One region of the Actinomadura formosensis genome, then DNA from elsewhere that is predicted to be linked to it. Evidence: predicted binding sites of a transcription regulator. Region 1 holds the regulator's gene; each other region holds the start of a gene.
The links. Region 1 encodes LexA, which represses DNA repair genes until DNA is damaged. Its sites were predicted from a motif close to TCGAACANNTGTTCGA; they were not measured.
Positions count from the first base shown of each region.

Region 2: a site for LexA is predicted at 3,008-3,023, ahead of ACQP1N_RS24825 (DUF6504 family protein). Genes of this name have one in related genera too.
Region 3: a site for LexA is predicted at 2,391-2,406, ahead of recA (recombinase RecA). Genes of this name have one in related genera too.

Region 1 covers NZ_CP192011.1:5,049,829-5,054,306, forward strand. The annotation lists gene ACQP1N_RS23835 (vitamin B12-dependent ribonucleotide reductase) at 1-526, opposite strand, end outside; gene nrdR (transcriptional regulator NrdR) at 648-1,121, opposite strand; gene ACQP1N_RS23845 (LysM peptidoglycan-binding domain-containing protein) at 1,379-1,714, opposite strand; gene lexA (transcriptional repressor LexA) at 1,889-2,590, shown strand; gene leuS (leucine--tRNA ligase) at 2,646-4,478, opposite strand, start outside.
Region 2 covers NZ_CP192011.1:5,262,902-5,267,379, forward strand. The annotation lists gene ACQP1N_RS24805 (sensor histidine kinase) at 1-787, shown strand, start outside; gene ACQP1N_RS24810 (response regulator) at 801-1,448, shown strand; gene ACQP1N_RS24815 (hypothetical protein) at 1,531-1,869, shown strand; gene ACQP1N_RS24820 (DUF4328 domain-containing protein) at 1,969-2,649, shown strand; gene ACQP1N_RS24825 (DUF6504 family protein) at 2,687-2,962, opposite strand; gene ACQP1N_RS24830 (hypothetical protein) at 3,067-3,339, opposite strand; gene ACQP1N_RS24835 (TetR family transcriptional regulator) at 3,658-4,350, shown strand; gene ACQP1N_RS24840 (quinone oxidoreductase family protein) at 4,427-4,478, shown strand, end outside.
Region 3 covers NZ_CP192011.1:2,422,517-2,426,994, forward strand. The annotation lists gene ACQP1N_RS11490 (glutathionylspermidine synthase family protein) at 1-969, opposite strand, end outside; gene ACQP1N_RS11495 (hypothetical protein) at 973-1,332, opposite strand; gene ACQP1N_RS11500 (ATP-grasp domain-containing protein) at 1,429-2,298, opposite strand; gene recA (recombinase RecA) at 2,574-3,692, shown strand; gene ACQP1N_RS11510 (regulatory protein RecX) at 3,829-4,335, shown strand.

The DNA.
Region 1 (4,478 bases):
CTTCCTTGTACCAGTCGAGAATGGACTCCATCGTGTCGTCCACCGACAGGATGAAACACGCGCTCACCTGCTGGGGGGACTTGGTGCCCACGTTGAACCAGACGGGCGAGTTGAAGCTGAAGAGCTGGTGGGCGAGGGCGTACTTCAGTTCGTGGTCGAAGATCTCGGCGTCCTCCTCGGAGGCGAAGTAGCCCTCCCGGATGCCGGTCTCGGTGTAGACCTTCACCACGCGGTCGACGAGCTGCTTCAGGCTCCATTCCCGCTGCGGGGTGCCGACCGCGCCGCGGAAGTACTTGGACGTGACGATGTTGACGGCGTTCAGCGACCAGAAGTCGGGGAACTCGACGCCCCGCTGCTCGAAGTTCACCGAGCCGTCGCGCCAGTTGGTCATGACGACGTCACGACGTTCCCAGCGCATCTCGTCGTACGGGTGCACGCCGGGCGTGGTGAAAATGCGCTCGACCTTCAGCCCTTTGCGGCCCCCCTTGCCGCGCCGCGTCGGCGAGCCGCTCACCGTCTCCGTCATGGCCTTCCCCCTTCTCGGGCCCTCCCGCCGGGCCCAGCTCAGGAACAACCGCGCCGCCGCACGGGCCATGCCCGCGCGGAAGCGCCTTTACATGTGCTGGCGTGTGTTTCTGGAACCGTCCCTACCGGGACGGGCCGGGCTCCCCCGAGGAACCGGCCTTCCGCAGTGCTTCGATCTCCTTGGCGAAGTCGTCCAGCGACTCGAAGCTCCGGTAGACCGAGGCGAATCGCAGATAGGCGACCTCATCGAGTTCGCCGAGCGGCCCCAGGATCGCGAGGCCGATCTCGTGCGAGGGGATTTCCGCGGATCCGGACGACCTGATCGCCTCTTCGACCCGCTGTCCCAGCTTCGCGAGCGCATCTTCGTCCACCGGTCGGCCCTGGCAGGCCCTGCGCACACCGGCGATGATCTTTTCTCGGGAGAACGGCTCGGTGACGCCGCTGCGCTTGGCCACCATGACGAGCACATTCTCCTGCGTCGTGAATCGCTTGCCGCATTCGGCGCACGAGCGGCGGCGCCGAATCGCGGCGCCGTCGTCGGTCGAACGGCTGTCGATCACTTTGGTGTCAGGGTTGCGGCAGAACGGGCAGTGCACGCTTGATTCCTCCCCTGACGAAAACGAGTTACACCGATGTGAGTGCCATATATAGGGAACTACATCGATGTGACTACTAGATGTTGTGGTCAACCGTACGGCTCGGCACAAGGGTTCGCAACCTGATCAGGCGCCTCACGGGTCACCCCCGACACGTCCGCGCAGGTCATCTCACCGGTCCCGATTTTCCGTCCCGGCGTGTCGCGGCACGGCGTCCGCCGCGATCGCGGAACACCCGGCCGGATTCGGTGCGCGGGTCAGCCGGCGGGAAGGCGGATCTCCTGGCCGGGGTGGACGGTGGGGTCGCCGCCCAGGCCGTTGAGGTCCATGATCCGCTGGACGGCGCGCCGGGGGTCGCCGCCGGGGTCGGCGGCGGAGGCGATGTCCCAGAGGGTCTCGCCGGGTTCGACGACCACGGTTCTCGCGGGACGGGACGGGCCGTGGCGGCTCTCGCGCGAACCGGCGAAGGCACCGGGCCCGACGGTGGCCCAGAGGGCGGCGAGGGTGACGGCGGCGGCGAAGGCGACCACGACGGCGCGGCCGCGCCGGGTCAGCCGGATCGGGACGTGGTCACTGTGCGGGGAACCGGGCATCTCCGCTCCTCGACGTCGAATGAATTTTCGATCGAACGCCTGTACGATGTTCTATCAAGGGAAGGCCAGAAAAAGCGAGTGCATCTTCGAACAATTGTTTGATCATTTGGCCGGGACGCGATAGCGTTCCATGACGAGGAGTGACCGATCGAGGCGCCCGGGAGGCGACGAGCGATGAGCAAGGTCCGGCAGCTGCCCGACGGGCCGATGGACGAGACGGGCCTGACCCAGCGGCAGCGCATGGTGCTGGAGGTGATCCGCGACTCGGTGCAGCGCCGGGGGTATCCGCCGTCGATGCGCGAGATCGGCGAGGCCGTGGGGCTGACCAGTACCTCCAGCGTGTCCCACCAGCTCAGGTCGCTTCAGCGCAAGGGCTTCCTGCGGCGCGATCCCAACCGGCCGCGCGCGGTCGAGGTCCGGGTGCCGGGCGCGACGCCGGTGCGCACGGACGAGGAGCCCTACGACACCGCCACGGGCCGGCCGGCCGCGGCACGGCCCGCGCCCGCGTACGTGCCGCTCGTCGGCCGGATCGCCGCCGGTGGGCCGATCCTCGCCGAGGAGGCCGTCGAGGACGTGTTCACGCTGCCGAAGCAGCTCGTCGGCGAGGGCACCCACTTCCTGCTGAAGGTCACCGGCGACTCGATGATCGACGCCGCGATCGCGGACGGCGACTGGGTGGTCGTGCGGCAGCAGCCGGTGGCCGAGCAGGGCGACATCGTGGCCGCCATGATCGACGGCGAGGCCACGGTGAAGACGTTCAAGCGCCGCGACGACGGCCACATCTGGCTGATGCCGCAGAACCCGGCCTACGAGCCGATCGCCGGCGACGAGGCCTCGGTCCTCGGCCGGGTCGTGGCGGTCCTCCGCAAGATGTGACACGCCCGCCGAAACGGCCGCCGGACGGTTCCGGCGGCCGTTTCGGCGTGCCCGGTCAGCGCTTGGGAACGATGTTGACGATCTTGGGTGCACGGACGATGATCTTGAGAATCTCGGCGCCGCCCAGGGCGTCCCGAATCTTGGCCGAGGCCAGGGCCTTGCGCTCCAGCTCTTCGTCGGCGATGCCGGGCGCGACCTCCAGCCGGTCGCGGACCTTGCCGGCGATCTGGACGACACAGGTGACCGACTCCTCCACCAGCAGCGCCGGGTCGGCGGACGGCCAGCCCGCGCGGATCACCGGTGCGGTGCGTCCCAGCAGTTCCCACGCCTCGTCGGCGGTGTAGGGCGCGAACAGCGACAGCAGGACCGCGATCGTTTCGGCGGCCTCCCGGACGGCCGGGTCGGCCGGGCCGGGGCCGGAGTCGATGGCCTTGCGGGTCGCGGTGACCAGTTCCATGATCCGCGCGATCGCCACATTGAACCGCTCCGTCTCGACCAGCGTGGTGACCTCGTCGATGGTGCGGGCGGTGGCGCGGCGCAGCGCCGTGTCACCGGATGCGGAGTCGGCGCCCGGCGCCGAGGAGACCTCGGTCGCGATGCGGTGCACGCGGGACAGGAACTTCGCCATGCCGTGCGGCGACACGTCCGCCCAGTCGATGTCGTCCTCGGGCGGGCCGGAGAACAGGATCGCCAGCCTGACGACGTCCACCCCGAACTCGGCGATCTGCTCGCCCAGGTCGACGCCGTTGCCCAGCGACTTCGACATCGCCTTGCCCTGGTTGATCACCTGGCCCTGGTTCAGCAGCCGGCGGAACGGCTCGGTGAACTCGACCATGCCCATGTCGTACAGGACCTTGGTGAAGAACCGGCTGTACAGCAGGTGCAGGATGGCGTGCTCGACACCGCCGGTGTACTGGTCGACCGGCATCCACCGGCGGACCTGCTCGACGTCGAACGGGCCGCCCTCGTAGCCGGGCGAGCAGTACCGGAAGTAGTACCAGGACGAGTCGACGAACGTGTCCATGGTGTCGGTGTCGCGGGTGGCGGCGCCGCCGCACTTGGGGCACTCGACGTTCACCCAGTCGGCCGCGGCGGCCAGCGGCGAGGTGCCCTTGGGCGCCAGGTCGGCGCCGCGCAGCCCCTCGGGCAGCGTCACCGGCAGCTGCTCGTCGGGGACGGGGACCTCCCCGCACGCCTCGCAGTGGACGACCGGGATCGGGCAGCCCCAGAACCGCTGCCGGGACACCAGCCAGTCGCGCAGCCGGAAGTTCACCGACGCGCGGCCGGTGCCGCGCCCCTCCAGGATCTCGATGATGCGGGCGATGCCGTCGGCCTTGGTCAGCCCGTCGATCGGCCCGGAGTTGACGATCGCGCCGTCGCCGGGGGTGGCGACGCCGGTCTCGGCCGGGTCGGCCAGCCCGGTCTCGACGACGACGCGGACGGGCAGGCCGAACTTCAGCGCGAAGTCCAGGTCGCGCTGGTCGTGCGCCGGGACCGCCATGATCGCGCCGTGCCCGTACTCGGCCAGCACGTAGTCGGAGGCCCAGACGGGCAGCCGCTCGCCGTTGACCGGGTTGACCGCGTAGCGGCCCAGGAACACGCCGGTCTTCTCCCGCTCGGTCGACAGGCGCTCGATCTCGCTTTCGCGGGAGACCTCCTCGCGGTACGCCTCGAACGCGGTCCGCTGGTCGGGGTGGCAGATCTCCTCGGCCAGCGGGGCGTCGGCGGCGACGACCATGAACGTCGCGCCGTACAGGGTGTCGGGGCGGGTGGTGTAGACGGTGACGGGCTCGTCGCGTCCTTCGATGACGAAGTCGACGTCGGCGCCGGTGGAGCGGCCGATCCAGTTGCGCTGCATCAGCAGGACGCGCTCGGGCCACCTGCCCTC
Region 2 (4,478 bases), 210 kb from region 1:
CGCGGTCCTGTACAGCGCGCCGCTCGGCATCACCGTGGCGATCGCCCTCGGCATCGGCCTCTACCTGCGGGCGCTGGACGCGCGGCGGTCCCGTTCGCTGGCGGCGGCGCGGCGGGACGAGCGGCTGGAGCTGGCCCGCGACCTGCACGACTTCGTCGCCCACCATGTGACGGGCATCGTCGTCCAGGCGCAGGCCGCCCGGTTCGCCGCCCAGGCGGGGGCGGGGCAGTCGCCGGAGCAGCTCGACACGATGTTCGGCGGGATCGAGAAGGCCGGCACCGAGGCGCTGACCTCGATGCGCCGCATGGTCGGCCTGCTGCGCGACGCCCAGAACGTCAACGCCCCGGACGGGGAGGCCGTCGCGGACGGCGGCGCCACGACCCGTCCCGTCGGGGACCTCGCGCAGCTGCGCGCCCTGGTCGAGGGGTTCGCCCATCCGCCGGCCGCGCTGACGCTCGCGCCCGGCCTCGGCCCGCTGCCGCCCGAGGTGGTGGCGTCGGCGCACCGCGTCGTGCAGGAGGCGCTGACCAACATCCGCAAGCACGCCGCCGACGCCGCGACCGTGCGGGTGACGCTCGCGCGGATCGGCGGCGACGTCGAGGTGGCGGTGCGCGACGACGGGCGGGGACGCGGCCGGCGGCTGCCGTCCGGCGGGTTCGGGCTCCCCGGGCTCGCCGAGCGGGTCGGCGCGCTCGGCGGGCGGCTGCGCGCCGGTCCGCGCCCGGAGGGCGGCTGGGAGGTCGTCGCGTGGTTGCCCGCCGGAGGGACGCCGGGCCGGGAATGCTGACAGAATCGCTCTCGTGGCCATCCGCGTACTTGTCGCCGACGACCAGGAGATGGTCCGGACCGGATTCCGGATGATCGTCGATTCACAGCCCGACATGGAGGTGGTCGGGGAGGCCGCCGACGGCGCCGAGGCCGTCGCGCTGGCCCGCCGGCTCCGTCCCGACGTGTGCCTGTTCGACATCCGGATGCCGAAGGCGGACGGGCTGGAGGCGACCCGCGCGCTGGCCGGCCCGGGCGTCCCCGACCCGCTCCGCATCGTGATCGTCACCACGTTCGACATGGACGAGTACGTGTACGGGGCGCTGCGCGGCGGCGCGGTCGGGTTCCTGCTGAAGGACAGCGGGCCCGCACTGCTGGTGGAGGCGGTCCGCGCGGCGGCGACCGGCGGGTCGCTGGTGTCGCCGTCCATCACCGTCCGGCTGCTGGAGCGGCTCGCGAGACCGCGGCCGGCGCCCGTGCCGCCGCGCGAGCCGCTCACCGACCGGGAGCTGGACGTGGTCAGGCTCGTCGCCCGCGGCCGGACGAACGAGGAGATCGCCGGGGAGCTGTTCGTGTCGCTCTCCACGGTCAAAACGCATCTCGGGAGCGTCCACCGCAAGCTGGGCACCCGGAACCGGGTGGAGACGGCCGCCTGGGCGTGGGAGTCGGGCCTCATGACCTGACCCGCGGCGAACGCACGGGAAGACGGGATACGGGGCACTCGGGGGAAGGAACACGGCACTGGCACCGGAGTCGCTGAACGGCATGCCCGTGACCGTCCTGGTCATCTGGGGTCTGTGCGGCATCGGCTGGGGCGTCGTCCTCCTGCGGCTGCGCAGCGGCCTGCACGGCCCGGCCCGCGGGGCCGCGCTGTTCGCGCACACCGCGACCCCGGTCGCCGTCGTCCTGTTCTTCTCGCTCATCGGGTTCGGTTCGCTGTACGCGACGATCGCGCTCACCGCGCAATGGTGGGCGCTGCTCGCGGTGACCGGTTTCCGCCCCGAGCGGCTGGTGGCCACGGGCGGCCTCGGCAGGCTCGCCGCCTGGGCGGCCGTCACCGCCGGCTTCGCCTGTTCGGCCGCGGAGTTCATGTTCCGCGTGTGACGATCGGTGGGCCCCGTCCGCGAACCCTCGTGAGGCCGCGGCAGTCAAACGTACGTAGTATCCGAAGCAGCTAGGCGCAAAGGCCGAGGGAGGCTGATCATGCCGTGTGCGTTGTGCGGCGACATCATCCCGACCGAGGTCGACCGGTGCCCGGCGTGCGGCGCGTGGGCGCGGCGCCGCGACTTCCGCGCGGTCGGCGTGGCCGTGTTCATGCTGCTCGGCTTCAACGCGTTCGTCGCCCTCGGTTCGGGGATCAGCCTGCTGAGGATCGCGCATCCGCTGCGCGGGGCGACGCACGACAGCTATGACGCGGTGACCACCGGCAAGGCCCTCGCCCCCTACACCGACGTGTTCACGATCGGGACGATCATGGCCACGGTCACCGGGCTGCTCTACCTGACCTGGCTGTGGCGCGCGTTCCGGCAGTCGCCCGGCCCGCACCGGCACCACCGCGCCTGGGTGCTGCTCGGCTGGTTCATGCCCGTCGTCAACCTGTGGCTGCCGCCGCGGATGGTGTACGAGGTGTGGGTCAACAGCGGCCGGTACCGGATGACCGAACGCCACGCCGCCGGGTTGGTCGTGGCGGGCTGGTGGGTGTGCGCCCTTCTCGGCCTGCTCCTCAGCCACATGTTCGCCCACGGCAGCGTCGACACCCTCGCCGACGCCCGCTTCGACGTCCACGTGGGCGTGGCGGCGGCCGCTCTCCAGGCCCTCGCCGCCGCCCTCTGCATGGCCACCGTCTTCCAGATCACCCGCCTCCAGCTCGGCCGCGAAGGCTAGGGGCGGCGCCGGAGCCGCGGCCCCGGGGACGCACGCGTCAGTCCCACATCCGGGAGAGCAGCCAGGCGCCCGAGGCCGCGTCATGGCGCAGTTCGTAGACGCCGATCTCGCTGTCCGGGGTCGCCTCGACCCGCCAGAACTCCCGCTCCCCGGCGGCCTCGCCGGCGGGCTGCTGCTCCCGCCACCAGTCACGGGTGGTGACCCAGTGCTCCAGCACCCTCCGGACGGCGTAGAGCCGGCCGCGCCAGACGAACCGGACCGGGCGGCCGTCGTTCGTCCAGACGTCCACCGGATCACCGAACACGCGTGTCATCCGCCTCACCCTCCCGCTCACCGCACGGGGGAAGGGCATGCGGCTTCGAACAAATGTTCGCATCAAAGTCTAGGGAAGCCGCCGCTCCGGGAGCAAGGCGGGGGTCAGTCCAGCAGAGCCTTGATGCGGTCGGCGGCCAGGAGGAGGTCGGTCACGTCGGCCATGCCGCCGTTCGCCCACAGGTACGACCAGCCCTCGCCGGTCGGGGTCGCGACCACCATGAGGCGGCGGCGGGTCCGCGGGCCGTAGACGACCAGCAGGGCCTGGCCGGGCCCCGCGAATCTGCAGGGCAGGCCCCGGGCCTCGATCTCACGCGCGAGCGCCACGAGGTGACGCCGGCGCACCTCGGCGATCTCTTGTCCACCGACTACAGACATCAGCCGCCTCACCGTGGTCCGAGCCGCCCCGATGACCTTGGGCGATCATCCGGCGACGAATGGTGACCGGTTCTCAGCATGACTCGAAAAACGCGGTTGTGCAGGGAGAATCCGCAGAGTGGGACGGCCGGTACGGCATTCTCACGATCCTGGTGCCCGGAATGAGAGTGAAGCGTGTTCTCCCGGTGCGCCAATTACCGTGGAAGGTGTCTTCCGGTGGCCGGAACCCGCCCTGCATGCGGAGGCTCCGTCCGTGATAGAAGCCTCTGTGAGCCGGGCGGCCCGTGCCCGTGTCAGGCGGATAGAAGGAGCGAGCCGATGAGCGCCGTCTCTGCCGGCGACCCGTCAGGCCCCACATCAGGCCGCACGTCAGGCCGCGTCCCGGCGCCGGACCGCGCGCTGGCCGGGCTTCGCGAGCGCAAGAAGCAGCGGACCCGGCTCGCGCTCATCGACGCCGCCCTCGAACTGTTCCTCGCCAAGGGCTACGAGGCCACGACGATCGACGAGATCGTGGCGGCGGTGGAGGTGTCGCAACGGACGTTCTTCCGTTACTTCGCCACCAAGGAGGATGTGGTCACGAGTTTCCTGACCGAGCACGACCAGATCCTCGCGGACGCGCTGGCGGCCCGCCCGCCCGGGGAGCGGCCGTTCACCGCGCTGTTCGAGTCGATGCGCGTGGTGCTGCAGACCATCGCGGAGGGCGCCCCCGCGGACGGCGTCCGGTTCCGCCGCGTCCGCCAGGTGATCGAAAGGACGCCGTCGCTGATGGCGGCGCAGATGGCGCGGTACTCGGCGGCCGCGGAGGCGCTCGCCGCGCAGATCGCGCGGCGCGAGGGCGTCGACCTGGAGCACGACCTGCGACCGCGGATCGTCGTCGCGTTCTACCTGGCCGCGGTCAAGGTCGCGTTCGAGGACTGCGCCCGCCAGGACATCTGGGACGCCGGGACGGTCGCGGCCCGGGTGGAGGAGGCCGTCGCGCTCGTCGGCCGGACGATGCGCGACTGGGTTTGACCGCCGCGCGGGTGGAATAACCGCCGCCGGCCCCCGGTTTTTCGAGATCGTCATTTCCGAGCCGCAGGAGGACGACATGCGCGCGATCGTCATCACCGAACACGGCGGACCCGAGGTCCTGACGCCGG
Region 3 (4,478 bases), 2.6 Mb from region 1:
GGTTCGCTGCTCGGTTCCGTCCGGCAGGACGATGCGCATGCTCGCCCCCTCCCGCCCCAGCAGCGGCTTCTGCACGTAGGACGTGAGGTCCGAGGGTGTGTTCAGGTAGGCCGGCAGCAGGTTGGGGTGCCCGGGGAAGAGCTCCCACAGCAGGACGAGCAGCGCCTTGTTCGACAGCACCATCTTCCAGATCGGCTCTATCCACGACGTGGGCGCTCCCGGAATGTTCTTCCCGAACGGCTCGGCGACGATCCACTCCCACGGGTAGAGCTTGCAGAGCGTCCCGATCTCCCGCTCGTCCAGGTCCACGAAACGCCCGCGTGCGGAGTCCCAGCCGATGTCCTCCATGGCGATCGCCATGCCCGGCAGGCCGGCCTCCTCGGCCGTCTCCTGCATGTAGGCGATCGTCATGACCTCCTCACCGGTCTCGTCATCGGCCGTCCAGGCGAAATGGACCGGCCCCCCGCCCGCGGCCGGAGCGATCTCCTTCCAGCGGGCCACGAGCCGCTCGTGAATGGAGTTCCACTGGTCGTCCCCCGGATGGGTGTCCTGCAGCCAGTGCCACTGGACGACGGAGCTCTCGACCAGGGCCGTCGGAGTGTCGGCGTTGTACTCCAGGAGCTTGGGCGGGCCCTGGCCGTCGTAACGCAGATCGAACCGCCCGTACAGGTGCGGATCGCCGCGCCGCCACGACTCCTCGATCAGCGGCGCCACCCAGCCGGGGATGCCGAGAGCGTGGTAGCGGCCGGTGGACACGACGTGCTCGACCACGTCCAGGCACATCCGGTGCAGCTCTTCGACGGCCGTTTCAAGGGCCAGTACCTCGATCATGTCGAAGACGTAGTGCACGGACTCGTCCCAGTAGGGCCGGGTCAGGTACTCGGGGTGCGCGGTGCGGTGGAAGGCCAGGCCGTGCGCCTCGATCTTCTCCGCCCAGCCGTCACGCGGCGTCGAACGCATACGGTGCACGGGTCAGCCTCCGCTCCGGCCGCTGCCGCCGAACCCGCCACGGCTCAGCGTCCGCCCGCTGCTCGACTTGATCTTCCCGTCGGGCCGGATGCCGCTGCCGCCGGACGCGAACCCGGAGGTGCTCTTCCCGCCGTAGTACCAGAAGTACCGGCCGTACGCGTGGGACGTGCGGTCGATGTCGCCGGGGTCGCAGTTGCCGTCCGGGACGACCCGGTAACCGCCCCTGCCGGGCGAATTCCGATCGACGCATCGCGCCGTGGTCGAACCGGCGCCGCACGCGACGAGCGTCAGTGACAGCGCGCTCACCATTCCCACTTTCACGACGCGGGAGCTGAACCGGCGATCGGTCTCCTGTGGGGACACGGGCACACGTCCTTAGTCAAGCATCAGTGATCAGGCAGCCTAGAACTGCGGATCATGAGACGGAAGAGGCATGTGTCCCGGTTCCGCGCCGACCGGTCATTCGGGTACGGGCAGGTGGGCGTAGAGATCCATCGCGTCCACCGACGACGGCAGATCGCTGACCTGACCGTCGCCGACCTCCACCACGCGCCATGCGCCGTCCGTGCGGCGGGCCAGGTCGGTGGTGATGAAACGGCAGCCGAGCGCGCGGACGGCCGGCGCCACGGCGTCCACGTCCGGATCGAGTTCCACATCAGGGCTGTCGGGATGCGGGCCCACCAGGGCGGGCTCGCCGTCCACCCACCACACGCGCGCCTCACCCTCGCCGTCGTACTCCTCGAACTCGCGCACGACGAGGCCGCCCGCCAGATGGTCGTCCCGTAGCGCGACCATCTTGGACGCGACGTCGTGCAGCCGTGCGAGGTTCTTCACGTCGGGGACGAAGCACGCCTCCTCCCACTCGTGCTTGCACGACTTCACGTAGTCCTTGACCACGGCCGGGCCGCCGCGCAGCGAACGGACGAGCTCCTCCAGTTCATGGAGGGCACCGGGGTCCTGCCCCGGGCCGAGGGGCCGCCACACGCTGTGCGGGGTGAGCCCCGCGAACGTCTCATGCCAGCCCGGCAGCTCGTGCGCGCGCCTGTAGTCGTCCGGATGCGTCAGCAGGACCGTCCCGCGCCGCTTCAAGGCGGCGGCCATCGCGCCGTACTCCTCCGCCGAGAGCATCCAGCCGCGATACCAGGCGGGCCCCAGGCCGGAGGGCACCGCGCCGACGGCGTCCTCTGCGTCGCCGCGCCGCAGCGCGTCGTGGTCGATCAGGGCGATCTCGCCGTAGTGGTCCCGCACGGCGGCGGCCTCGCGGGAGAAGTGGGGGTCAACGCGCCGGGGATGGAGCGGATCGACGCAGAAGAGGACGGTCAGCGTCATGTTCGGAACCCTCCGTGGACTGCGCCAGCGTACGGGGTCGGGACCAGAGAGCGCACGGCCATTCATGCTCGAATCGGCATAACGAGCGATGATCGAACGGATGTTCGGTAAGCTGGTCTCTGACGCGCGGCGTCGTCCATGGCGGTGCCGTCCATGGCGGCGTCGTCCACAATTGCGCGGGGGCTCGAAAAGTGTCGGTGGCCCGCCGTAACGTCGCCCTCGACAGCGCAAAGCAGCGGCCGAGAAGCCGACAGTCACGACGAGAAGGACATCTCATGGCAGCGAACGACCGGGAGAAGGCTCTCGAGACCGCACTCGCCCAGATCGAGCGGCAGTTCGGCAAGGGGTCGGTCATGCGGATGGGCGAGGAGGCGCGGGCGCCCGTCGAGGTGATCCCCACCGGCGCGATCTCCCTCGACATCGCGCTCGGCATCGGCGGCCTCCCGCGCGGGCGCGTCGTCGAGGTCTACGGCCCCGAGGGCTCCGGCAAGACCTCCATCGCGCTGCACGCGGTGGCCAGTGTCCAGAAGAAGGGCGGCATCGCCGCGTTCGTCGACGCCGAGCACGCGCTCGACCCCGAGTACGCCGCCAAGCTCGGTGTCGACATCGACGCCCTGCTGGTCTCCCAGCCCGACACCGGCGAGCAGGCCCTGGAGATCACCGACATGCTGATCCGCTCAGGCGCGATCGACATCGTCGTCATCGACTCCGTCGCCGCGCTCGTCCCGCGCGCCGAGATCGAGGGCGAGATGGGCGACAGCCACGTCGGTCTCCAGGCCCGCCTCATGTCCCAGGCCCTGCGCAAGCTCACCGGCGCGATCAACCAGACCAAGACAACCGCCATCTTCATCAACCAGCTCCGCGAGAAGGTCGGCGTCATGTTCGGCTCCCCGGAGACCACCACCGGGGGCCGGGCGCTGAAGTTCTACGCCTCGGTCCGGCTGGACGTCCGCCGTATCGAGACCCTCAAGGACGGCACCGAGGCCGTCGGCAACCGCGTCCGCGTCAAGGTCGTCAAGAACAAGATGGCTCCGCCCTTCCGCGTCGCCGACTTCGACCTCCTCTACGGCCAGGGCATCAGCCGCGAGGGCGGCCTGATCGACCTCGGCGTGGAGCACGGCTTCGTCCGCAAGTCCGGTGCCTGGTACACCTACGACGGCGACCAGCTCGGCCAGGGCAAGGAGAACGCCCGCAACTTCCTCAAGGCCAACCCCGACATGGCCGACGGCATCGAGAAGAAGATCAAGGAGAAGCTGGGCATCGGTCCCAAGGTCGACAAGGAGGCCGAGCCCGCCCCGGCCGCCGCGCCGCCCGCGCCCCCGGCTCCGGCCGCCGCCGGCCGGACCACCGCCGCGAAAAGGGGGGCGAAGGCCACCAAGACGGGTGATTCATAACCAAGAATCCGCGGCGGTGGGTGACTCTTGACGAAGGGTGAGCGATGATCTCGTATGCAGGGCGGCGGCGCCTCACCCGGCACCGCGCGATCGGTGCACGGACCTTCCCCGGCGGCGCCGCCGCTCCCACGGCCGCATGAGCGATCCCGAGGCCAGGGCCCGCGAGATCTGCCTGCGTCTGCTGTCGGCGTCGCCCCGCACGCGGGCCCAGCTCGCGAGCGCCCTGCGCCGCAAGGACATCCCGGACGAGGTGGCCGAACGGGTCCTCTCCCGCTTCACCGACGTCGGCCTCATCGACGATGAGGCGTTCGCGCGGGCCTGGGTCCGGTCCCGGCATGCCGGCCGCGGCCTGGCCAGGCGAGCCCTGGCCGCCGAGCTTCGCCGCCGCGGCGTGGCCGAGGACACCGTCGACGAAGCCGTCGAGTCCCTGGACCCCGCCGAGGAGGAGGAAACCGCCCGCGCCCTGGTTCACCGCAAACTCCCGGCCACCAGGGGCGCCGACCCCGCCAAGCGCATGCGCCGCCTGGTGGGCATGCTCGCCCGCAAGGGCTACCCGCCCGGCCTCTCCTACCGGGTGGTCAAAGAGGCGCTGGCCGAAGAGAGCACCGACCTGGAGACCATCCCCGACGACGCCTTCGACTGACCACCTTCCATACGGGGCGGGTCATATGGGGCAGGTCATACGGGGCAGGCCCGCGCCCCGCGCACGGACGTGGGCCGGTGACACTCCGGGTTGCGGAGCGGGGTGACTGCCGGGTGAGGTGTTTTCTGACTCTCCCCCACAAG